3 regions of the Tatumella terrea genome follow, and region 2 is predicted to be linked to each of the others. Evidence: predicted binding sites of a transcription regulator. Region 2 holds the regulator's gene; each other region holds the start of a gene.
The links. The regulator CRP, encoded in region 2, controls carbon source genes, mostly activating them, when cyclic AMP is high. The targets are predictions, from matches to a motif close to ATGTGANNNNNNTCACAT.

Region 1 (8,188 bases), on a different contig from region 2:
TTCTCTGGCACTGATGGACGCCGGCGTTCCTATCAAAGCAGCCGTTGCCGGTATTGCGATGGGTCTGGTGAAAGAAGGTGATCGTTACGTGGTACTGTCCGATATCCTGGGTGACGAAGACCACCTGGGCGATATGGACTTTAAAGTTGCCGGTAGCCGTGAAGGTGTGACTGCACTGCAGATGGATATCAAGATTGAAGGTATCACCCGCGAAATTATGCAGGTTGCACTGAACCAGGCTAAGGGTGCGCGTCTGCACATCCTGGGCACCATGGAACAGGCTATCAGCACGGCTCGTGTTGAAATTTCTGAATTCGCTCCGCGTATTCACACTATCCGTATTAACCCGGATAAGATCAAAGATGTCATCGGTAAAGGTGGCTCTGTGATCCGTGCTCTGACCGAAGAGACCGGCACCACCATCGAAATCGAAGATGATGGTACCGTGAAAATCGCAGCAACGGACGGCGATAAAGCGAAAGAAGCGATTCGTCGTATCGAAGAAATCACCGCAGAAATCGAAGTGGGTCGTATCTATAACGGTAAAGTGACCCGTATCGTCGATTTCGGTGCTTTCGTTGCGATCGGTGGCGGTAAAGAAGGTCTGGTACATATTTCTCAGATCGCTGACAAGCGTGTTGAGAAAGTGACAGACTATCTGCAGATGGGTCAGGAAGTACCGGTCAAGGTACTGGAAGTCGACCGTCAGGGTCGTGTCCGCCTGAGCATCAAAGAAGCGGTTGAAAAACCACAGGCAGAAGAAAATACCGCGGCGAACCCGGCTGACGCTGGTTAATCGTCCGATGATTATCCTTCTCTCTGAGTATTCAGGGAGAAGGATTGATGTTATCGCGAGGGCAGGATTCCTTTGCACGGCAGGCGGATGAAAGGATATTCATCCTAATGTTTGTATTCGGGAGTGGGATAATGAAGCCTTATTTGCGCTGGGGTTTTGTTGCAGCAGCTTTAGTGCTTGCAGGATGCAGCAGCTCTGACAACTGGCGTCAGAATGAAGTTCTTGCCGTCCCTTTGCAACCCACATTGCAACAGGAAGTGATTCTGGCAAGGATGGAACAAATACTTGCCAGTCGTGCCCTTACAGATGATGAACGCGCACAGCTTTTATATGAGCGCGGAGTGTTGTATGATAGTCTTGGTTTGCGGGCACTCGCACGGAACGATTTTTCCCATGCGTTGTCTATAAGACCAGATATGCCGGAAGTGTTTAACTATCTCGGCATATATTTAACGCAGGCAGGTAATTTTGATTCTGCCTATGAAGCGTTTGATTCTGTACTAGAGCTTGATCCAACTTACAATTATGCGCATTTAAATCGAGGTATCGCCCTCTACTACGGTGGACGATACAAGTTAGCGCAAGATGATCTGCTGGCGTTTTATCAAGACGATCCTAATGATCCGTTTCGTGCGCTTTGGCTCTATCTCGCAGAACGTGAGATAGATGCTAAAAAAGCGAAAGTCGCGCTCAGACAGCGTTATGACTCTGCGAATAAAGATCAATGGGGATGGAATATTGTCGAGTTCTACCTGGGCGATATCAGTGAGAAAACACTGATGCAACGACTACAGGCAGATGCAACGGATAACACCTCGCTCGCTGAACATCTCAGTGAAACCAACTTCTATTTAGGTAAGTACTACCTAAGTCTGGGGGAGAAGGACAACGCAGAAGCGTTGTTCAAACTGGCGGTTGCCAACAATGTGAATAACTTTGTTGAACACCGATATGCATTGTTGGAACTGGCAGAACTTGGCCAGGCACAAGACGACCTATCAGAATCTGACCAGCAATAGCTGACGAAAATTGACACCCTTTTTTTATTTCCTGTCATCCTTCGGGGTGAGGGGTGTTTTATTCGTCAAAAACTTCTAATTTGAGCCGGTTCACACTTTTCAATGAAAATAACTGAAAGTTTTCATGACGAGTTATGTAGACTGGCCGCCGTAATCTAAGAGGCACGTGTACTACATGACTGATATTCAAACCACTTTTTCCGATCTGGGCCTTAACGAATCTATCCTGTCTGCGCTGAATGACATGGGATACGTTAAACCATCGCCAATCCAGGCGGCCTGTATTCCACACCTGCTGGCAGGTCGTGATGTCCTGGGTATGGCTCAGACCGGCAGTGGTAAAACAGCGGCATTCTCTCTGCCATTGCTGAACAACATTGATCCTGCCCTGAAAGCACCTCAGATCCTGGTGCTGGCGCCAACGCGTGAGCTGGCGGTACAGGTAGGCGAAGCCTGTAATGAATTTTCCAAACACATGCGCGGTGTAAACGTCCTGGCCCTGTACGGTGGTCAGCGTTATGACGTTCAGCTGCGCGCCCTGCGTCAGGGACCACAGATTGTTGTGGGTACTCCTGGCCGTCTGCTGGACCACCTGAAACGCGGTACCCTGGATCTTTCCAACCTGCGTGGTCTGGTACTGGATGAAGCTGACGAAATGCTGCGCATGGGCTTCATCGAAGACGTAGAAACGATTATGGCTCAGATCCCTGAAGGCCATCAGACTGCGCTGTTCTCTGCGACGATGCCTGAAGCGATTCGTCGCATCACACGTCGCTTTATGAAAGATCCACAGGAAGTCCGTATCCAGTCAAGCGTTACCACGCGCCCTGATATCAGCCAGTCTTACTGGACTGCTTATGGCCGTAAGAGTGATGCTCTGGTTCGTTTTCTGGAAGCCGAAGATTTCGATGCGGCAATCATCTTCGTTCGTACCAAGAATGCCACGCTGGAAGTCGCAGAAACGCTGGAGCGTAACGGCTACAGCAGTGCTGCCCTGAACGGTGATATGAACCAGTCACTGCGTGAGCAGACCCTGGAGCGCCTGAAAGATGGTCGCCTGGATATCCTGATTGCGACAGACGTTGCTGCACGTGGTCTGGATGTTGAGCGTATCAGCCTGGTCGTTAACTATGATATCCCGCTGGATGCTGAATCTTACGTTCACCGTATCGGCCGTACCGGTCGTGCAGGTCGTACCGGTCGTGCGCTGTTGTTCGTAGAGAACCGCGAGCGTCGTCTGCTGCGTAACATCGAACGCACCATGAAGCTGACTATCCCTGAAGTTGAACTGCCGAATGCGGAACTGCTGAGTACCCGTCGTCAGGCGAAATTTGCTGAACGTGTTCAGCAGCAGCTGGAAAGCAGCGATCTGGATCAGTACCGTGCACTGCTGGAGAAATTATCTCCTCAGGAAGATCTGGATATGGAAACTCTGGCCGCAGCACTGCTGAAAATGGCTCAGGGCGAACGTCCGCTGATCGTTCCTGCTGATGCACCTCGTCCTGCGCGTCGCGAATTCCGTGACCGTGATGAGCGTAGCGACCGTGGTGGCCGTGACGATCGTCGTGGTAACCGTGAACGTGATGGCGGTGACCGTCCGCGTCGCGAACGTCGTGATGTGGGTGATATGCAGATGTACCGCATTGAAGTTGGCCGTGATGATGGTGTTGAAGTACGTCACATTGTTGGTGCTATCGCCAACGAAGGTGATATCAGCAGCCGTTACATTGGTAACATCAAACTGTTCGGTACTCACTCAACGATCGAATTACCGAAAGGTATGCCGGGTGAAATCCTGCAGCACTTCACCAAGACGCGTATTCTGAACAAACCGATGAATATGCAACTGATTGGTGATGCACAGCCACAGTCCCGTGAACCACGTCGTGGTGGCCGTGACGGCGGTCGTGAAGGTGGTCGTGAGGGCGGCGGACGTCGTTTCTCAGACCGTCGTGAAGGTGGCCGTGGTTCTTTCAGCGGTAACCGTGAAGGCCGTGGTCCGCGTCGTGAAGACGGTGCAGCACCGGCTCCGCGTCGTCGCGAGTACTAATCCGCAGGACGGGCAGATAAGGAGAGCACTCTGAATTTGCCCGCCATGCTGAATAAAAAAAGCGAGGGGATTATCCCCTCGCTTTTTTTTTAACGGTGTCCGAAAATCTCTGCCTGACTGCCTGACTGCCTGACTGCCTGACTGCCTGACTGACTGCCTGACTGCCTGACTGCCTGACTGCCTGACTGCCTGACTGCCTGACTGCCTGACTGCCTGACTGCCTGACTGCCTGACTGCCTGACTGCCTGACTGCCTGACTGCCTGACCGGATCACATCACATCACATCACATCACATCATTACTGCATCACATCATTACTGCATCACATCATTACTGCATCACATCATTACTGCATCACATCATTACTGCATCACTGCATTACTGCATCACTGCATTACTGCATCAGTGACTGTGCCGCCGCCATCGCCAGAGAGAAGGAATAAATTCTGGAATCAGGGTCAAAAATCTGACCGTTAACGATGATCTCATCGGCCTGATATTGCTGCTGTAAGGCAGCCATTCCCTGCGCCACCGACTGCTGATCGCCGACCAGCGACATCCCTAATGCCCGCTCCACGCCATATTTTTCTGCCGGAGACCACAGCGGATCCATGGTTTCTACCGGCTCAGGCAGAGGGCCTGGCATACCGCGGCGCAGGTTAATAAACTGCTGTTGCTGGGAGGTAAACAGGAAGCGTGCTCTGGCCTTACTTTCCGCGGCAATCACATTCACCCCGATAATCACATACGGTTCAGCCAGTCGTGAGGACGGCCTGAATTTTTCACGGTACAGCGTGAGCGCGTCGGCGAGCATATCCGGGGCGAAATGCGAGGCAAAAGCAAAGGGCAGGCCCAGCTGCGCAGCAAGTTGTGCGCTATAGAGGCTGGAGCCTAATAACCATACCGGAATCTGTAACCCGACACCCGGCACCGGCTGGACGTCAAAATGGCTGCCTGCCGGCGCATCAAACCAGCGGATAAGCTGTTCAATATCCTGCGGGAAACTTTCTTCATGGCTGCCCGACAGATGCCGGCGTAAGGCCATCATGGTGCGCTGGTCTGACCCGGGCGCCCGGCCTATCCCGAGATCAATTCGTCCGGGGTAGAGTGTTGCCAGGGTTCCGAACTGTTCAGCTATCACCAGCGGGGAATGGTTAGGGAGCATCACACCGCCTGATCCCAGCCGCAGATGTGTGGTGTTGGCCGCCAGATATCCAATCAGTACTGAGGTGGCCGCACTGGCAATGCCGGTCATATTATGGTGTTCGGCCAGCCAGTAGCGGTGAAATCCCGCGGATTCCGCATATTTCACTAATGCCAGTGAGTTGCTGAAGGCAGCCTGCACGGAGGACTGCGCCGGCACCGGGGCGAGATCTAATACAGAGAGCTTAAAGGGTTTGAGACAGGACATAAGTATACCTTTATCATACCGAAGCACCTGGCAGTCGCCAGCAGGGCGATGCTGAAAGCATCCCCCTGAATGTAGCGTCTTTCGGTGGCGAATACCTACGCGGATTGTGCCCCGATGCTCGTCTCCAGTGCCATCCCCTCGATATTATGCCAGTAGCCATTACAGTGAGTCCGTTTATCCAGCGTGAACGGCATCTCTGCCTGCTGATTACGGCGAAATTCGTGGATTAAGGCCGGAGTCTCTGTATCCTGAGGCGATATCCGCAGCACATCGACCAGCGACTGCATGGCGGATTGCTCATTGCCCAGATGGTAGCAATAACTGCTGAGGGTCTGGATACCATTCAGTACAAAGACCGGCTGTCCTTCCCGTGACAGTACTTCACGACCCTGCGGATAGCGCAGACAGCAAGTTTCACAATGGTCTTTATCACGATTTTCTGAACGCGCCGTAAAGCAGCGTGCCGACAGGGCCAGCGGCAGATGACCGTAACCGAAAACCTCCACTTCAAACCGATCCCGGAAGCCGTCACGCTCACACGCTTCCAGTAATGCGGTCAGCCAGTCGCGGGAAAGTTCTACCGGCATACACCAGCGCACCATGCCCTGTTTTAGCAGTATCTTCAGGCTGGCAGCGTTATAGATGTTCAGTGCCGGACCAGCGACAAAGGGTAACCGGTGGGTAGCGGCCAGATTCACGGTGCCCATATCACAGGCTTCCACCATGAATTCACCGTTATCCACATAGCGTCTCAGCTCTTTCAGCTCAGACGGCGACTGTAATAAGGCCAGCGTACTGAGAACGACCTGTTTTCCTGCGGCTGCCAGGGGCCTTGCCATTTCCATCCATTGCGCAAATGACGTCGCACGGCGTTTACTGCAGACCGTTTCCCCCAGATAGATAATGTCCGCATCACTGCCGGCGGCCTGCCGGTAAAAGGTATTCAGTTTTTCTGTCGGCCAGTACCACAGCACCGGCCCGAGCGAATATTTCATGATCGTTTCCTATTGCCATTGGCGGTGCAGTGCACCCAGAGTGGTTTGCGTACCTTCCGCAAGCTCTCCCAGTTGCTGCATCCAGCGCGGGTCAACATTAAAGGTCGCCGGCGATGTCCGGCAGTGATCGATGGCCTGCCGCCAGACGCTCGCTACCTGCCTGACATAGGCGGGGCTGCGCTGTCGCCCTTCAATTTTCACCGAGACAATCCCCATCTTTTGCAGTTCCGGCAGCAGGGCCAGCGTATTCAGACTCGTGGGTTCTTCCAGTACGTGGTAACACTGCCCCCCGACCTGATAGCGTCCTTTGCAGAGGGTGGGATAGCCTGCATTTTCGTGCGGCGGATAACAATCGATCAGCACTTCGTTGAGCCTGGCCTCCATGCCTTGCGTCGTGGTTTGCCAGCGCACAAATCTGGCCGGCGAGCAGGCGCCAGCGGTGTTCGGGGATTCACCGGTCATCCATGAGGACAGATAGCAACGCCCTTCAGCCATAATACACAGGCTTCCGAAGGCAAAGACTTCGAGCGGGACGGTGGTTTCGCGCGCCAGTTGCCGGACCTGGTGTAAAGACAGCACGCGCGGCAAGACCACACGATGAACCGCGAACTCTCGTTGATAGAAGAGAATGGCTTCGGTATTGGTGGCCGACGCCTGAACCGATAAGTGTCGCTCCAGGGTCGGGTGGCGGGTACAGGCGTAATCGAGCAAGGCAGGGTCGGCGAGGATCAGTGCATCCGCACCGCTGTCTGCGGCGATATCAATCGCCTGTTTCCAGCGAGCGAAGCCTTCAGGGTGGGCGAACGTGTTGACCGCAACATGCAGCTTTTTCTTTCGCTGGTGCAGATACCGGGCCGCTTCTTTCAGCCGGACAGGGGTGAAATTAAGCCCGGTAAAATGGCGGGCATTAGTATCATCTTTCAGGCCGACATAGACCGCATCCGCCCCGTTATCAGCAGCGGCTTTCAACGCAGGTAAATTCCCCGCCGGGCACAACAGTTCCATAGTGTTCTCCCTGTAAATATCAGGGATAAAAGTGTAGAAAAATTTATCCACCGAAAAGTTGATGCAGGGCAGTGTATGGCGGGTTAATCACAAAAATCGTCGCAGCGACAGTTAAAATAGCCGCAGTCTCCCTGTCATCGATTTAAGGAAAAATATGCTGCAGCGATTACATCATCATCTGGTCAGTGAAATGCCGAAGCTCCTGGCCTGGCCTCTGGGACGGGTGCCTTTCTCCTGTAAAAAGGTCCTGTTACGACAACTGATTAACTGGCAATATCAGCAGCTGATCGCGGCCGGCGAGATTGACTTTCTGCAGCAGCGCCGGCTGGGGATCGAGATCCGTGACCTGCGGCTGAAGTGGGTGATGACACTGGAAAACCAGCGGATCATGATCACCGACGGGCAGGAGGCCGATGTCTGGTTTCGCGCGGATACCAACGATTTGATTTTACTCGCGGCAGGCCGGAAAGACCCGGATATGTTATTCTTTCAGCGTCGGCTGGTGGTGGAAGGCGATACAGAATTAGGCTTGGCAGTAAAAAACCTGATGGATGCTATCGAACCCGACGCGATGCCACCGATACTACTTAAAGGGTTGCAGCATCTGGCTGCATTTACAGAAGCAGGAATGACACAGGACGCCAGCGTAATAACGGTGCGCGAAGAGAACTCATGCTAATCCGGACTGAAATTGGTATTGATGCGCCAGGCATCGACCGTTTATTAAAAAACTGCTTCGGCTCCGAGCAGGAAGCGGAGCGGGTCAGACAGCTACGTGAGCAGGGGTTACTGACTCTGGGAATGGTGGCGACCGATGATGAAGGCCAGATTCTGGGATATGCGGCATTCAGCCCGGTCACGCTGGCAGGAGAAGATAAAGGCTGGGTGGTACTTTCCCCGCTGGCTATCGAT
Region 2 (8,188 bases):
TGCGAACAAAACCAACGTTGGCACCGGATGCAGTAAGTAACATATTATTAGGGCCAGGTGTTATTGCGGCAACCCATAGGAAGCCAAGTAGTGAAAGAAATAACCCCATTTCCATGCGTGGCACCTTTCCTGTCTCAGGATGAAATTAAACCGTTTAAACTATACAGTGAGTTATGGATCAGACAAGTCCCGACAACATGAATAATTGTCGTACCCCGGATGAGCATTTCACACCGATTGCTCAACTGAAGAACCCTCACCTTCAGACGCTCCTGCCCAGGATCCTGAGACGTATCGTCCGGATCAAACCCTGCTGGCAGAGACTGGAATTACCTGATGGTGATTTTGTCGATCTTGCCTGGAGCGAAGACCCGGAACGTGCACGCCATAAACCTCGTGCCGTGATTTTTCATGGCCTGGAAGGCAGTATTAACAGCCCTTATGCTCATGGCCTGCTCTCTGCGATTAAAAAACAGGGATGGCTGGGGGTTGTCATGCATTTTCGCGGGTGCGGTAAAGCCCCTAATCGTATGACGCAAAGCTATCATTCCGGTGAAATCGGCGATGCCAGCTACTTTCTGCAGTGGTTACAGGATACCTATGGGAAGGTGCCTACGGCCGCCGTCGGATTCTCGCTTGGCGGTAACATGCTGGCCTGTCTGATGGGATCTCAGGGAAGTGATTGCCTGCTGGATGCCGGCGTCATCGTTTCTGCCCCGCTAATGCTTGAACCCTGCAGTTCAAAACTGGAACAAGGCTTCTCACGCTTTTATCAGTTTTACCTGTTGTCACAACTGAAGAAGAGCGCACGGCGGAAAATTAAAGCCTACCCGGAATTACTGTCGGTTTCTCCTGAACGTTTGAAGAAGATCCACCGATTACGTGATTTCGATGACGAGGTGACCTCGAAGATACATGGCTTTGCCGATGCGACCGACTATTACCGCCGGGCCAGTGGCATGCCCCTGCTTTCTGGCGTTGAAAAACCTCTGCTGATTATCCATGCACGGGATGACCCTTTTATGGTGCCGGACGTTATCCCGAATCCGGAGCATCTATCGCCCAGCATTACCTACCAGCTCAGCCAATATGGCGGGCATGTCGGTTTTGTCAGCGGAACATTAACCCGTCCGGTCATGTGGCTGGAGAAACGGATCCCTCAATGGCTCTCGACCTGGCTGGATAAAAAAGCATGATTATTCCGTGGCAACAACTCAACCCTGAGACTCTGAATAACCTGATCGAATCGTTTGTCCTGCGTGAAGGCACCGACTATGGTGAGGAAGAACGAACGCTGGAAGAAAAAACGCAGGATATTCATCGCCAGCTGACAGCCGGTGAAATCGTGGTGGTCTGGTCTGAACTGAACGAATCGGTATCCTTAATGCAGGCCAGTACCTTCAGACAGAACAGATAAATTCTGCTCACCTGAGTGATGACAGACTCCGGCAGACATGCTAACAATGCAGTCAGCCGAACGAGTTCAGGGAGCACCGCCTCATGTCAGCCAGACATCCAATCATTGCCGTCACAGGCTCAAGCGGTGCCGGGACCACCACGACCAGTCTGGCATTCAGAAAAATCTTCCAGCAGCTTAATATCCAGGCCGCCGAAATTGAGGGGGATAGCTTTCACCGTTATAGTCGTCCGGAGATGGATGTGGCCATCCGCAAAGCCAGAGATTCCGGTCGCCATATCAGTTATTTTGGTCCTGAGGCTAACGATTTCGCGATGCTGGAACACACCTTCATTGAGTACGGTACTCAGGGGACCGGTCGCTCCCGTAAGTATCTGCATACTTATGATGAAGCCGTTCCCTGGAAACAGATCCCGGGCACGTTTACGCCCTGGCAACCTTTGCCTGATAATACCGATGTTTTATTTTACGAAGGATTACATGGCGGGATTGTCACGGACCAGCACAATGTGGCAGATAAAGTGGATCTGATGGTCGGTGTCGTCCCGATTGTTAACCTGGAATGGATTCAAAAACTGGTCAGGGATACGCGCGAACGAAGCCACTCCCGTGAAGCGGTCATGGACTCGGTAGTTCGCTCCATGGATGACTATATTAACTACATCACGCCGCAATTCTCCCGTACCCATATCAACTTTCAACGGGTACCGACGGTCGATACCTCTAACCCTTTTGCCGCCAAAACCATCCCGTCATTAGATGAAAGTTTTGTGGTCATTCATTTCCGGGGGCTGGAAGCCATTAACTTCCCCTACCTGCTGGCGATGATTCAGGGGTCTTTTATTTCGCACATTAATACGCTGGTCGTACCGGGCGGGAAGATGGGACTGGCAATGGAGTTGATCATGACACCGCTGGTGAAGCGATTAATGGAAGAGAAGCAGTTTCAGTAGACAACATTGAGTGCCATGACGGCACTCAAACGCGTATCAGAGGCTTACCACCTCAAAGCTATGCGTAATCTCCGCACCTTTACCCAGCATCAGTGCCACTGAGCAGTATTTATCGGCAGATAACGTGACAGCTCGCTCAACCACCGCATCAGTCAGATTGCGACCCGTGACGACAAAATGCAGATTAATATGCGTAAATAAACGGGGTGCTTCTTCACGACGTTCAGAGGTCAGTTTGACTTCACAGTCCACCACATCCTGACGCCCCTTTTGCAGGATAGATACCACATCGATTGCGCTGCAACCGCCGGTAGCCATCAGCACCATTTCCATCGGACTCGGCGCTTTATCACCTGAATTGCCATCCATCAGAACCTGATGTCCGGAAGCCGATTCTCCGATAAAGCTGAGTCCCTCAACCCATTTTACGCGTGCCTGCATTATGCTTACTCTCAACTCTGAAAAAACAGGCTTCAGATTACTCCTTCAGAGTACAAACAGCAATCTGCTGTCATTCGTTAAAGTCTGAACATACAACAGGAGACAGTTGCGCCAGTGTGTGCTACAAACAAAGGGTGAGACATTTTTTTATCAGATTACAACTATGGTGAAACGGTAGAAAAATCCAGAACAAAATCTGCTTTTCTGCGGTAATTGCCAATAAAAATACCCTATGACTTCCTTGCCTGGCAGGAGCTTACCCCTGTATTTATGGCACGATTACAACAGAGGATAAAAGAGAATGGTTCTCGGTAAACCACAAACAGACCCTACACTCGAATGGTTCCTGTCCCATTGTCATATTCATAAGTATCCTTCCAAAAGTACCCTTATCCACCAGGGTGAGAAAGCCGAAACCCTGTACTATATTGTGAAAGGCTCCGTGGCTGTTTTAATTAAGGATGAAGAAGGAAAAGAGATGATCCTTTCTTATCTTAACCAGGGAGATTTCATTGGTGAACTGGGGCTTTTTGAAGAAGGTCAGGAACGCAGCGCCTGGGTGCGTGCCAAAGTGGCATGTGAGGTTGCGGAAATTTCCTATAAAAAATTCCGACAACTCATTCAGGTGAACCCGGAAATTCTGATGCGTTTATCTTCACAGATGGCACGCCGGTTACAGGTAACTTCCGAAAAAGTCGGTAACCTGGCGTTTCTTGACGTGACAGGCCGTATTGCCCAGACGTTACTGAATTTAGCCCGCCAGCCAGACGCGATGACGCATCCGGACGGAATGCAGATTAAAATTACCCGTCAGGAAATCGGACAAATTGTCGGCTGCTCACGGGAGACGGTTGGGCGAATTCTTAAAATGCTGGAAGATCAGAATCTTATTTCTGCTCACGGTAAGACGATTGTCGTCTACGGAACCCGTTAACCTGCCATCTACACGGTAGCATCCCGCTACCGTGTCCTGTTTTACTTTTTATCAGCGATTGTATTCCGATGTGGCGCCGACTGATTTATCATCCCGAAGTTAACTATGCCCTGCGCCAGACACTGGTCGTTTTTCTGCCGGTTTTGATCGGTGGACTTACCGGTAACCTGCAGAAAGGATTACTGTTTTCCCTTATCCCTGCCTGCTGCAATATCGCCGGACTGGATACCCCTCACCGTCGTTTCTTTGAACGGATCCTCCTCGGGGGAACACTGTTTGCTGTGAGCAGTTTTCTGCTGCAGTGGCTGTTAATACGGCATGTACCGCTCCCCTTTATCGTTTTCACCCTGCCGTTACTGATTGGGGTATGCGGAGAGATCAGTCCCCTGTATGGCCGGTTATTACCCGGTGCGCTAATCGCCATGACGTTCACACTTAGCCTGATAGGGCGAATGCCTTTATGGGGACCACCGTTACTGTATGGCGGCGGTACACTGTGGTACGGACTGTTTAACTGGTTCTGGTTCAGATTATCGAAGGATCAGCCGCTACGTGAAACATTAAGTCTGCTATATCGGGCGCTGGCGAGCTATTGCGAAGATAAATATCATCTGCTAACCACAGCAGAACCGGAAGATACGGAAAAGGCACTGCCTGCGTTGTTAAACCGGCAGCAAAAAATTGTCGATTTGATCACTACCGCGTATCAGCAGATCCATATGTTGTCTGCCGAAAAAAACAGCCGCGAGAAATATCTGATCCGTTCCTTTATTATGGCCGAAGATTTACAGGAACATATTTCCGTCACACTGGGTGAAACCGACGATGTTCGCGCCTTAATCATAAAAAGTGGTTCAGCCGCGATCATTAAACAGAATGCCGATGAAATCTGTGCGCAGCTTAGGATCACGGCGGATAATATTCTTTATCATCAAATCCCGGGGCATTTTTCGATGGGAGAATCGCTGGCTGCGCTGCAAAACGTTGCCCGTGAATACCCGGACAATCCGGTGGGAACATTCTTCGGATATCACTTCTCGAAAATTGCAAAAGTACTGCAGTCACGGGCTCCGCTTTACCGCCGTGATCTCATGGCAGACAGTCAACGCCGGCTACCTTTCCTGAGTGCATTACGCAGTTATCTGTCACTGAAGTCGACGGCATTACGCACTGCCGGACGCTTTTCGGTGATGCTGCTGGTGGCCAGTACCCTTGCGCTATCATTAAACATGCCCAAACCTTACTGGGTACTGATGACCATCATTCTGGTCAGCCAGAACAGTTACAACGCTACCCGCGTGAGGATACAGCACCGGGCCTTAGGGACATTTGCCGGACTGATTATTGCTGCACTCTCTTTACAGCTCGCGACCCCGGAACCCGCCATTTTACTGACCATGCTGCTGCTTACTCTGTTCAGCAATTTGTTCTCGCGACAGTACTATGGCTGGGCCACCATCGGTACTACGGTTACCGCCGTGTACAGTCTGCAACTGCTCGCGCTGAACGGTGCGCACTTTCTGGTACCACGCCTGCTGGACACACTGCTCGGTTGCCTGATTTCTTTCGCGGGCATGCTATGGCTGTGGCCTCAGTGGCAGAGTGCGTTGCTGAGGAAAAATGCACAGGATGTCTTGTCCACCTACCAGAAAGCGCTGCAGATCCTTCTCGGCCCCTCCCCCGGGGCAGAAGCCGCCGAAGCTATCCGGATTAAGGCAAACCAGCAACATAATGCACTGTTCAGTTCCCTGAACCAGGCAATGCAGGAGCCAGGCTTTGATACCGAATACCTTAGCGAAATGCATCTCTGGGTGACACACAGTCAGTTTATTGTGGAGCATATTAACGTGCTGACGACTCTGTCACGTGAACATACGATGCTGACACCGGACCTGGCGGAAAGGTATCTGCAATCCTGCGAAGTGGCCTTGCAGCAATGTCAGCAACGGCTCGATTTTCACAGCGAGGGAGATCACAGCAGAAATGTCATGGATGAAGAGGTTAAAATACCTCTGGGCCCGGTCACCATTGTGGAGCGGCAACTGAACCAGATATTAAGTCATCTGAAGGTGATGCGGACGATTTCCGCACTGGTCTGGCGTCAGCGTCCTCATCATGGTCAATGGCTGCTGAGCAGGAAAAACAGCCATAAATAAATCAGGTGACAGCCATATCGCTGTCTCCTGATTATCTGCCGTCTCAGCCAAAAAGCGTCTCTGCAGCCGCCGCGAACCGGGTCATTCCTTCACGAATGTCCTGCTCAGTAATGACCAGTGAAGGTGCAAAACGAATGACACCGTTACCGGCTGTCAGGATCATCACACCTTGCTCTGCTGCTGCGTGCAAAAGATCCCGTGCTTTCGCTTTATACTCATCTTTCAGTTCTGCACCGATCAGTAATCCTTTGCCGCGGATTTCGGTAAATACAGAGAAGCGCTGGTTAATTTTCTCCAGTTCTTCATAAAACCATTGGCGGCGTTGTTCTACTCCCGCAAGGACTTCCGGTGTATTGATGATATCCAGCGCGGTTTCTGCAATCGCACAGGCCAGTGGGTTTCCGCCATAAGTTGTCCCGTGAGTCCCCGGAGTCATTGCAGAAGCAATTTCCTGTGTGGTCAGCATCGCACTGACAGGGAATCCCCCTCCCAGAGCTTTTGCGGTTGTCAGGATATCCGGTTTCACGCCATAGTGTTCATACGCGAAGAGTTTCCCGCTACGTCCCATCCCGCTCTGCACTTCATCCATCACCAGCAAAGCCTGATGCTGATCGCACAGTTCGCGTAATCCCTGCATAAATTCTGGCGTTGCCGGCGTAATGCCTCCTTCACCCTGAATAGGTTCCAGAACGATCGCACAGGTATGATCATCAATCACGGCTTTTACCGCATCGAGGTCATTAAAAGGCACATGGACAATATCGGCCGGTTTAGGACCAAAACCGTCAGAATATTTAGGTTGTCCCCCCACAGTGACCGTGAACAACGTCCGGCCATGAAAGGCATGGTGAAAGGCAATAATTTTAGTTTTGTACGGGCTATGGCGGACGGAGGCATAGTAACGGGCCAGTTTAAAGGCGGCTTCATTCGCTTCAGCCCCTGAGTTAGCAAAGAACACCCGCTCCGCAAAAGTTGCCGAGATAAGCTTGCTGGCTAAACGCAGTGCCGGTTCATTGGTGAACACATTACTGGTATGCCATAATGTTTCGCCCTGCACTTTTAGTGTATTCACCAGTGCCGGATGACAGTGGCCGAGTGCGGTTACCGCAATACCGCCGGAAAAATCGACATACTCTTTATTCTGTTGATCCCAGACCCGGCTACCTTCACCCCTGACCGGAACAAACTTCGCCGGTGCATAAACCGGCAAAATAACCTGATCAAAGGTTTCCCGGGTCACTGCCATTTTCTCTTGTGCCATATTCTTTCCCGCCTGATTGATTCACTGACCGAGTAAATAATAATCCATAAAATATGCATAAAAAATCATTTAAAGGCAATCTTTACCCGGCCTGACTCACAAAATTTTTCAATAATTCCACCCCCTGCTCACTCAGAATACTTTCAGGATGAAACTGTACGCCTTCCACAGGCAGTGTTTTGTGTCTGATACCCATGATTTCGTCAGGCTCACCGTTGATCTCCGTCCAGGCAGTGATTTCCAGACAATCCGGCAATGAGGCTCGCTCGGCGATCAGGGAGTGATATCGTGTTACCGATAACGGATTCTTCAGCTGCCGGAAGACACCGATACCACGATGGATAATCGCTGATGTTTTACCGTGTATCGGCTGGCGCGCACGGACCACCTTACCACCAAAGACGCGGACTATCGCCTGATGTCCCAGACAGACCCCGAGAATAGGAATTTTACCGGCAAAGTGACGAATGGCAGCCATTGAAACCCCGGACTGATCCGGTGTACAGGGGCCGGGAGAAATCACCAGATGTGTCAGGGGTAACTGGCACATCTCTTCAATCGTTATCGCGTCATTACGTACTACCCGGACATCCACTCCGGTCAGGCTAAAATACTGGAATAAATTCCAGGTGAAGGAGTCGTAATTATCGATGAGGAGCAGCATGAAAGTAATCTCTGTCTGACAGTTACCGGGTGAAGGACGGGGTCGGCATAAACACGATGGGCCCCCTCTCTGCAGATGCCGGAAGAGAGGGGAACCGGAATGAAGTCAGTGGAATGATCGTGTATTCCACTGAGCGCATCTGACTACGGTAATACTTTCGCTGAAGTGATCACAATCGGTTTAGCCGGAACATTCTCGTAAGGGCCGTTCGACGAGGTGGCTACCTGAGAAATTTTATCCACAATATCCATCCCCTTCACCACCCGGCCAAAGACCGCATATCCGAAATCGCGCTGACCATGATTCAGGAATGCATTGTCCGCCACATTGATAAAGAACTGACTGGTTGCACTGTCTTTATC
Region 3 (8,188 bases), on a different contig from region 2:
TGAATGTAAATCACATTTTAGGGGATCGCCGGGGGTGAGGAATTGCGTTAACGCAAGTTTAGGGTAACTTAACCTTGTAAAAGCTGAAGCAACAGTTCCCCGCTGTATAAAGCATCTTTAATCAACGCGGTTCCCGGGCGGGTGTCTGCCGGGCTAAAACTGGCAGGTCTGATGATAAGCAGGTCTCTGCGGCTGGCCACAGATTCATTTTTTATCGCGGAATACAGCGCGGGATAAAGAATTTCCGCTGCACTATTCAAGGCAGAATCTATCAATATATATTCAGGATTGAACAGATTGACCAGCATGGCCAGAGCACGACCCATCTGTTGGCCGCAATCACGGATGATCGCCTGTGACGGCAGATGGCCGGAAAGTGCTGCATGACATAACCCCGGAACATCAGCTTCCGGCAACGCAGTATGCCCGGAGGCCATCCATGCCTGCTGCCAGCGCTCTGTCAGCGGACCACTTCCCGCCAGCGTATTCAGACAGCCATAATGCCCGCACTCACAACGATGGCCTCCCGCCGCCATTACCGTATGACCAATCTCTGCCTGCGTGGTGCTGTCCTTGTGCAGGAGTCTGCCTGAGCTTATCACCGCGGCCTCAATCTGCCGGCCCGCCACCAGCTGGATAATATCCCCCGAGCCGCGGGCTGCACCGAAGTAATGCTCAGCCAGCAGGCTGGCTTTGACATTCTGCTGCACATAAATTGTAAGCCCAATCCGCTGATGCAGGATCTGCCCCAGTGGAATGTCTTTCGCATCATAATAAGGTATACGGTGTACGGTTCCGCTGGCGGCATGGATGATGCCCGGCAACAGGAGGGTGATCGCTGTCAGGCGTTCGGTCAGTGCGTGATTGCGGGAAAAAAAGTCCCCGATCACCTCAGAGAAATAGTCGGGAAGAGAGGTCGCGGGATCGTCGGGCAAAGACTGCCGGGCACTGACCACTTCCCGGCCACTGAGATCCCGCAGCGTCATCTGCAGGAACCGTCCTGTCATCCGCAGCACCAGAAACTGCCAGCTATCACAGTCCAGTACCAGACCGGTTGCCGGGCGCCCCCGCAGGCCCGCATCGGTCAGCGCACACTCCCGGACCAGCCGCGCCTCGAGCATATCCCGGATAATTTTGGTGATACTGGCCGGCGCCAGCAGAGAAAGGCGTGACAGCTCGATTCTGGACACCGGCCCGTAACAGTCAATCAGGCGATAGACTATCCCGGCGTTCACCTGCCGGATCAGGTCGATATGTCCTGGCTGATTTGCGTACACTCGCCGCCTCCCTGTATTTTCGTTACCCCCTGAATCAGAATGATTATGGGGGATTTACCGAGGGGCGGACGGCAACAAATAAGGAAATGTGATTGACTTCACACAAGATTATCTCAGGATAACGTAGCCAGTAACTCCAGCATATGACGTAACGGGGCCGTTACCTGCCGGTGCGCTGACCAGACCATCCATAATTCAGAACGGGCATCGGTTTCGGTCAGCTCCAGCCAGACAACTTCACTGAGCCGTGCCCGGCGGAATGACCTCGGTAAGATAGACACTCCGAGGCCGGTTGCCACCAGCCCGAGAATGGCCATGGCATCCCCGACCTCCAGCGTGATGTTCGGCGTCACCTCATAGCGTTGCAGCAGGCCGAGGATTTCACTGTACAGCGCCGTCCCCCCCTGATGATCAAAGAAGATAAACGACTCATCCCGTAACTGCTGCAGAGAAATTTTTCGTTCACCGGCCAGGGGATGGTCCTTATGGACCACCGCACACATGGTTTCGGTCTGGAGTAAGCGGTACTGGAGATCATCCGGCAGCGGCGTATTACGCATGATCGCCAGATCAATCCGCCCTTCCTGGAGCGGAGTCAGCAACTGCCGGCTGTTTCTGTCCTGCAGGTGCAAATGGACATCCGGATAGCGTCGGCGAAACTGGTAGACCACGTCAGGAATTTGTTTGATAAGCGGTGCTGAGGAGGTAAAGCCGATACGTAATTCACCGCTGTCGCCATAATGCAGACGGGAAGCCCGTTCGCTGGCCTGATCCACCTGCAGCAGGATAGCCCTGGCATCGGTCAGAAACTGCTGACCGGCGGTTGTCAGCTCTACCCGCCGGTTATTTCGGACGAACAGACAGGCATCCACCGCGTCTTCCAGCTGACGGATCTGCTGACTGAGCGGCGGCTGAGAGATATTCAGCCGCCGTGCCGCGCGTCCGAAATGCAGTTCTTCCGCCACCGCAATAAAGTAGCGCAGATGCCTTAACTCGATATTCATATGTAAATCATCTTATTTGAGATTATTAATATATTAGACAACTTATTTACGGTTTCCTAGAGTATCTGCACCCGAACAACAGAGGATCTTTCATGAACAGTACGTCCCGGGCGACGACGCTTCCGTTAACGGAAGAAGAGAGCCCTGCCCAACCGCGAAGTAAATCCCCCTATATTACTCGCGGCACCCGGGCTTTCCTGCAGGTCACCCTCGCCCTGTTTTCTGCCGGCCTTGCCACTTTTGCCCAACTCTATTGTGTTCAGCCGATACTTCCGGTGCTTTCCCATCAGTTTGATATCACTCCTGCGATGAGCAGCGTATCGCTCTCTGTCTCTACCGCCTGTATGGCGATCGGTCTGCTGATCACCGGGCCGATTTCGGATGCGGTAGGCAGGAAGAAAATGATGGTCGGCGCGCTGATCCTGGCGGGTTGCTTCACTATCGCCTCTTCGCTGATGACAAGCTGGACCGGAATGCTGATGATGCGTGCCCTGCTCGGATTATCACTGAGTGGTGTGGCAGCCGTAGCAATGACCTACCTGAGCGAAGAGATGCACCCCGGGGTACTGGCATTTTCCATGGGACTTTATATCAGCGGCAACTCGATAGGTGGAATGAGCGGCCGGTTACTGACCGGGGTGATCACCGACATCGCCAGCTGGCGGATAGCCATTCTGAGCATTGGTTGCTGTGCCCTGGCCTCCGCAGTAATGTTTGCCAAAATTCTGCCGGCTTCACGCCACTTCCGCCCGGTCGCCCTGAAGCCAAAAGCGCTGTTCATTAATTTCCGTCTGCATTTCCGTGATAAAGGCCTGCCGCTGCTGTTTATCATCGGCTTCCTGGTGATGGGGGCGTTTGTCACCCTGTTCAACTATATCGGGTACCGGTTGTTAAATGCCCCGTATTCTATGAGTCAGGCCACCGTCGGGTTGATCTCCATTGTTTATCTGGCCGGTTCCTGGAGTTCACCCAAGGCCGGAGCCCTGAGTGCACGCTTCGGCCGTGGCCCGGTGTTCCTCTTTTGCGCAGGCCTGATGCTGACAGGTGTATTGCTGACACTGTTCCCCACTGTGTGGCTGATCCTGCCGGGTCTGCTGATGTTCACCGGCGGCTTCTTTGCGGCACACTCTATTGCCAGCAGCTGGATAGGCATCCGTGCCCGTCGCGCCAAAGGCCAGGCCTCCTCGATGTATCTGTTCTGCTATTACGGTGGTTCGAGCATTGCCGGGACCTCCGGCGGGATCTTCTGGAAACTTTACGGCTGGCCGGGTGTGGCCGCATTTATCGCCGTGCTCTTATGTCTGGCGCTGTTTGTTGGCTATAAACTGATGCGTCGCCTGCAACCTGTGACCTGACGACACGACCTCAGCGCCCTGTCACGGGCGCTGAACCCTTCCTGTGCCTGCCCGCCGCTGTTTCCCGTCCTGTTTAATGACTACTTCCGCCACGTTTTATCTTATACTGTCTGCTCTTTTTCGGTCCGGCCTGACACCCATATCGCGGACCCGGGTATATTAAATCTGCGGAGAAGATGATGTCCGAAAACTATCAGGGGGGTTACCACCGCTGGCAAATCCGTTTGCACTGGTTAACATTGATATTGCTGGTAATTGTATACGCGACCATCGAGTTGCGGACCATGGCCACCCGCGGGTCTTTAGAGGGCAGGATCCTGACCGGCACCCATATGAGTTGCGGTGTGCTGATTTTAACCGCGATGATCGTACGCCTGGCCTTACGGTTCGTCTTTAAATCGCCGCAGATTACGCCCCGCTTACACTGGCTGAATAAACTGGTTTCCTGGCTGGGGCAATGCGCGCTCTATCTGCTGTTTATCGGTCTGCCGGTGATGGGAATAACCTCACGTTATTTGCATGGGATCCCCTGGCAATTATTTGGTATTCCGATGCCACAGTCGCCGCACCCCGATGTTGTACTGAGCCATCAGATTATCCGCTGGCATGAGATCCTGGCACTGTCCGGATACTGGCTGATTGGCTTACACGCGATGGCCGCTCTGGCTCACCATTTCCTGCGTGAAGATAATGCCCTGCAAAATATGCTCCCACGGCGGTGGCGGACAGTAAAATAATCGTTCATTTCTTCAACAGACAGGACAATTAATGGTTCCCTCTGCCCGGTAAAGTCGTCACAATTGTTCTATAGTGTGATTTAGATCACTCAACAGCTAAGGTAAAAAGCATTTTTTATGACAGCAGATCCGCAAACAATGCATGAAACCCCGGGCCACACCTCCAGGAAAGTTGCCTGGTTACGGGTGCTACTGATGGCTATTGCAGCCTTCATTTTCAATACCACAGAATTTGTCCCTGTCGGGCTGTTGTCCGATATTGCTGCCAGTTTCAATATGAAAACGGCGGATGTCGGCATCATGCTGACAATTTACGCATGGTGTGTCGCCCTGCTGTCGTTGCCTCTGATGCTGGTTACCCGCAATATTGAACGCAGGATCCTGCTGGTCGGTTTACTGGTCATTTTCATTGCCAGTCATATTCTGTCCGCCTTCGCCTGGAGCTTCAATACCCTGCTGATTTCCAGGATCGGTATCGCCATCACCCATGCGGTGTTCTGGTCGATCAATGCCTCTCTGGCTATCCGTATTGCACCACCGGGTAAAAAGACCCAGGCGCTGAGTATGATAGCGACCGGGACCGCTCTGGCGATGGTACTAGGGGTGCCGCTGGGACGGATTATCGGCCAGACCATGGGCTGGCGTACCACCTTCGGTCTGATCGGCGTCGCCTCGTTCGTACTGATGATTATGCTGGCACGGCTGCTGCCAAAAATGACCAGCGAACACACCGGCTCCCTGAAAAGTCTGCCGGAACTGTGCCGCCGTCCTGCCCTGATGAGTATGTATCTGCTGGTCACCCTGGTCGTGACGGCGCATTACACGGCCTATAGTTATATTGAGCCGTTTATGCAGCAGATCGCGCACCAGGATGAAAACTTTACCACCCTGCTGTTATTACTGTTCGGCGGCGCGGGGATCTTCGGTAGTGTGCTGTTCAGCGCCCTGGGGAAACGTCTGCCTTCTGCATTACTGGCCGGGGCCATCGCGGCGATTACCCTCTGTATGGGTCTGTTGTGGCTGACCGCCGCCCACCCGGGTGAGATCAGCCTGTTGTGTATTGTCTGGGGGATCGCGATGATGTCGATCAACCTGGCGATGCAGGTCCGGGTATTGTCCCTGGCCCCGGATGCGACAGATGTGGCGATGTCTTTGATGTCCGGTATTTATAATATCGGTATCGGTGCCGGCGCGTTGATCGGTAATCAGGTCAGTGGTCATATCGGAATGGCCGCGGTGGGTTATGTCGGTGCAGCTTTTGGTGCCGTGAGCCTGTTATGGTGTCTGTACAGCCTGCGTAAATACCCGCAACTCCGCTCTAACTTCTGAAAATCTCCCCGGCATTCCGGGGAGAGTCACTCGTTCAGCGGGCCGGAAGCTCAGTGATCTGACTTTCCGGCCCGTTTTTTTTCACCGACTCAATGCCTTTGTCCCGTGCGGCAGTCGAGCTGTAGAGCTCACTTTTCCCAATCACCTGATGATTGGCCGAACGCAGCGTAAAATAAGGTTCGCCATTTTTGGCCGTCAGATGCTGATAATACTGATCATCGGCACTGTGTTTCTGAACCGAAGCAATCCCGTTGTGACACGCACTCTTTGTCGTATATCCCTCGCTGCTGAGGATAATCTCACCATTGGCGGCTTTCAGACGGAAATAATATTGCTGATCTTTCCCCTGGAAGACCTCATACTTTCCACTCATGTTCGCTCCTTTATCGGGTTAACCGTTTTAAGTGTTTGCCCGATTGACCAAAAAATCAACAAAGAAAAAGCAGAAAGGTTAGAAAGGTTATCACCGCTCAGCGAAGCGCTGTGTCGGCTTAATCACCGTCTGCACCACCGTCTGCGCCCCTGCGGGTAATGGCGGCGTTATTCCCCGACACCCGGGCCGGTATCACTGCACCTGACTAAGCACTAAGCACTAAGCACTAAGCACTAAGCACTAAGCACTAAGCACAGTATCATCCGTGATCGTTATTACCACAGTGCGTTATCACAATAGTTAATAACATAACATAATTAACATAGATGGTGCTTTTATCGCCACCCCTCCCGCCAGGACAGCATTAGCCGGGGGCTTTTCCGGAGAACCGCTCTCTGTTGTCGTTCCGGCAGGCTTCTGTTTTTCTAAGAGAAACATACATCGCCCCGCTTCCGCCATCACGCGGTGCAGCCATACAACAGGCCTGGACCTCCGCTAATTCAGGCAACCACATCATCAGATAACTGCGTAATACATTTGCCGGTCCTCTCATCTCACGGGATTTGCCATGGATAATAAGAATATTACGGCCACCGCGCCGTCTGACCTCGGCGATAAACCGCAATAATTGCAGACGGGCATCTTCCGGCCGCACCCGTAACAGCGAAAGTGATCCTTCCGGCCGGTAATGCCCCCGCCGTAATTTATCCATCACACCCGGCTGGGATCCGCGACAACGATATTCCGGCTCTGCGGTTAATGGTAACAGTGTCAGGGGGGACAGCGGCAGACTCTCTGCCGTACTGCCTTCAGCCCCGTGCGACGGCGCCTGGCTTACCGGACGCGACAAATACCGTTTGTCATTGTTTTTAAGCGGATTAACGTCCGACATTGCGTTTATAAACGCTTCATGATCATCGTGAAGAGTCATTATTCCCCCTCGCCAGCCCGGAACCGGTTACCGCGGACCCCCGACGCCGCTATTGCCGGGCCGGGCTTTTATCGCAGATAACCCTGAGTAAATTCTGAATCTGTGATCACTTTAAGGTAATCTATACCCCTGCTTAACCTGTGGAGATAATTTAGTTTATACTGCCACCGGTGAATAACCTGATGAATTCACGAAATATTTTAAAAATATTTTTTAAAATTTAAAATAATTTAGTAACAGACGCCTATAAACCTGTTTTTCTTCGCGAAAAATGTTAAAATCTTTGTCAGTTAATCACTACCGGAACTGAATTATGATTCCAGAAAAAAGGATTATTCGTCGGGTTCAATCTGGCGGTTGCGCAATCCATTGTCAGGATTGCAGTATCAATCAGTTATGCATCCCTTTTACCCTGAATGAACATGAGCTTGACCAGCTGGATAACATCATTGAGCGTAAAAAACCCATTCAGAAAGGCCAGTCACTTTTCAAAGCGGGTGACGAATTAAAATCACTTTATGCCATTCGTTCCGGCACGCTGAAAAGTTATACCATTACCGAACAGGGTGATGAACAGATCACCGGTTTTCATCTGGCCGGCGATTTAGTCGGTTTCGATGCCATTATTACCAGCCATCATCCCAGCTTCGCTCAGGCCCTGGAAACCTCAATGGTCTGCGAAATCCCGTTCGAAACCCTTGATGACCTGTCAGGCAAAATGCCGGCCCTGCGCCAGCAGATGATGCGCCTGATGAGCGGGGAAATCAAAAGCGATCAGGACATGATCCTGCTGCTGTCGAAAAAAAGTGCCGAAGAACGTCTGGCCGCTTTTATCTGGAATCTTTCCCGCCGGTTTGCCCAGCGCGGTTTCTCTCAGCGTGAGTTTCGTTTAACGATGACTCGTGGAGATATCGGTAATTACCTCGGGCTGACCGTTGAGACCATCAGCCGTTTGCTGGGACGTTTCCAGAAGAGCGGTATGCTCGCCGTGAAAGGAAAATATATCACGATTGAGAACCATGCCATGCTGACCGAGCTGGCGGGTCAGACTGCCCCCTGCAGCTAACCGCTGCAGGCGCGTTCCTTCCGGATGACAGGCGTGGCCCGGAATGGCCATGCCCTGTAATAACTTTTCTTCTCCCTGCGAATAACTTAGGCTATCTTTAGTCAATCAGAGGTTTT

Region 1: yrbN (protein YrbN) is a predicted target of CRP. The motif match lies at 1,894-1,911, and genes of this name have one in related genera.
Region 3: ABD035_RS16790 (sugar transporter) is a predicted target of CRP. The motif match lies at 4,447-4,464, and genes of this name have one in related genera.

The regions. Positions count from the first base shown of each region.
Region 1 is NZ_BAAAFX010000010.1:119,933-128,120, forward strand. Features, by position in the region: gene pnp (polyribonucleotide nucleotidyltransferase) at 1-796, shown strand, start outside; gene nlpI (lipoprotein NlpI) at 928-1,815, shown strand; gene yrbN (protein YrbN) at 1,918-1,974, shown strand; gene ABD035_RS05770 (DEAD/DEAH family ATP-dependent RNA helicase) at 1,991-3,865, shown strand; gene ABD035_RS05775 (luciferase-like monooxygenase) at 4,260-5,276, opposite strand; gene ABD035_RS05780 (U32 family peptidase) at 5,372-6,271, opposite strand; gene ubiU (ubiquinone anaerobic biosynthesis protein UbiU) at 6,281-7,276, opposite strand; gene ubiT (ubiquinone anaerobic biosynthesis accessory factor UbiT) at 7,431-7,955, shown strand; gene ABD035_RS05795 (GNAT family N-acetyltransferase) at 7,949-8,188, shown strand, end outside.
Region 2 is NZ_BAAAFX010000008.1:1,921-10,108, reverse strand. Features, by position in the region: gene ABD035_RS05145 (LysE family translocator) at 1-115, opposite strand, end outside; gene ABD035_RS05140 (hydrolase) at 174-1,196, shown strand; gene ABD035_RS05135 (YheU family protein) at 1,193-1,417, shown strand; gene ABD035_RS05130 (phosphoribulokinase) at 1,501-2,370, shown strand; gene ABD035_RS05125 (OsmC family protein) at 2,407-2,811, opposite strand; gene crp (cAMP-activated global transcriptional regulator CRP) at 3,113-3,745, shown strand; gene ABD035_RS05115 (YccS/YhfK family putative transporter) at 3,814-5,901, shown strand; gene argD (bifunctional acetylornithine/succinyldiaminopimelate transaminase) at 5,945-7,162, opposite strand; gene ABD035_RS05105 (anthranilate synthase component II) at 7,245-7,826, opposite strand; gene ppiA (peptidylprolyl isomerase A) at 7,970-8,188, opposite strand, start outside.
Region 3 is NZ_BAAAFX010000026.1:8,737-16,924, forward strand. Features, by position in the region: gene ABD035_RS16770 (ROK family protein) at 69-1,277, opposite strand; gene ABD035_RS16775 (LysR family transcriptional regulator) at 1,391-2,281, opposite strand; gene ABD035_RS16780 (MFS transporter) at 2,374-3,636, shown strand; gene ABD035_RS16785 (cytochrome b/b6 domain-containing protein) at 3,816-4,373, shown strand; gene ABD035_RS16790 (sugar transporter) at 4,512-5,702, shown strand; gene ABD035_RS16795 (YegP family protein) at 5,737-6,075, opposite strand; gene ABD035_RS16800 (Smr/MutS family protein) at 6,440-7,006, opposite strand; gene fnr (fumarate/nitrate reduction transcriptional regulator Fnr) at 7,320-8,072, shown strand.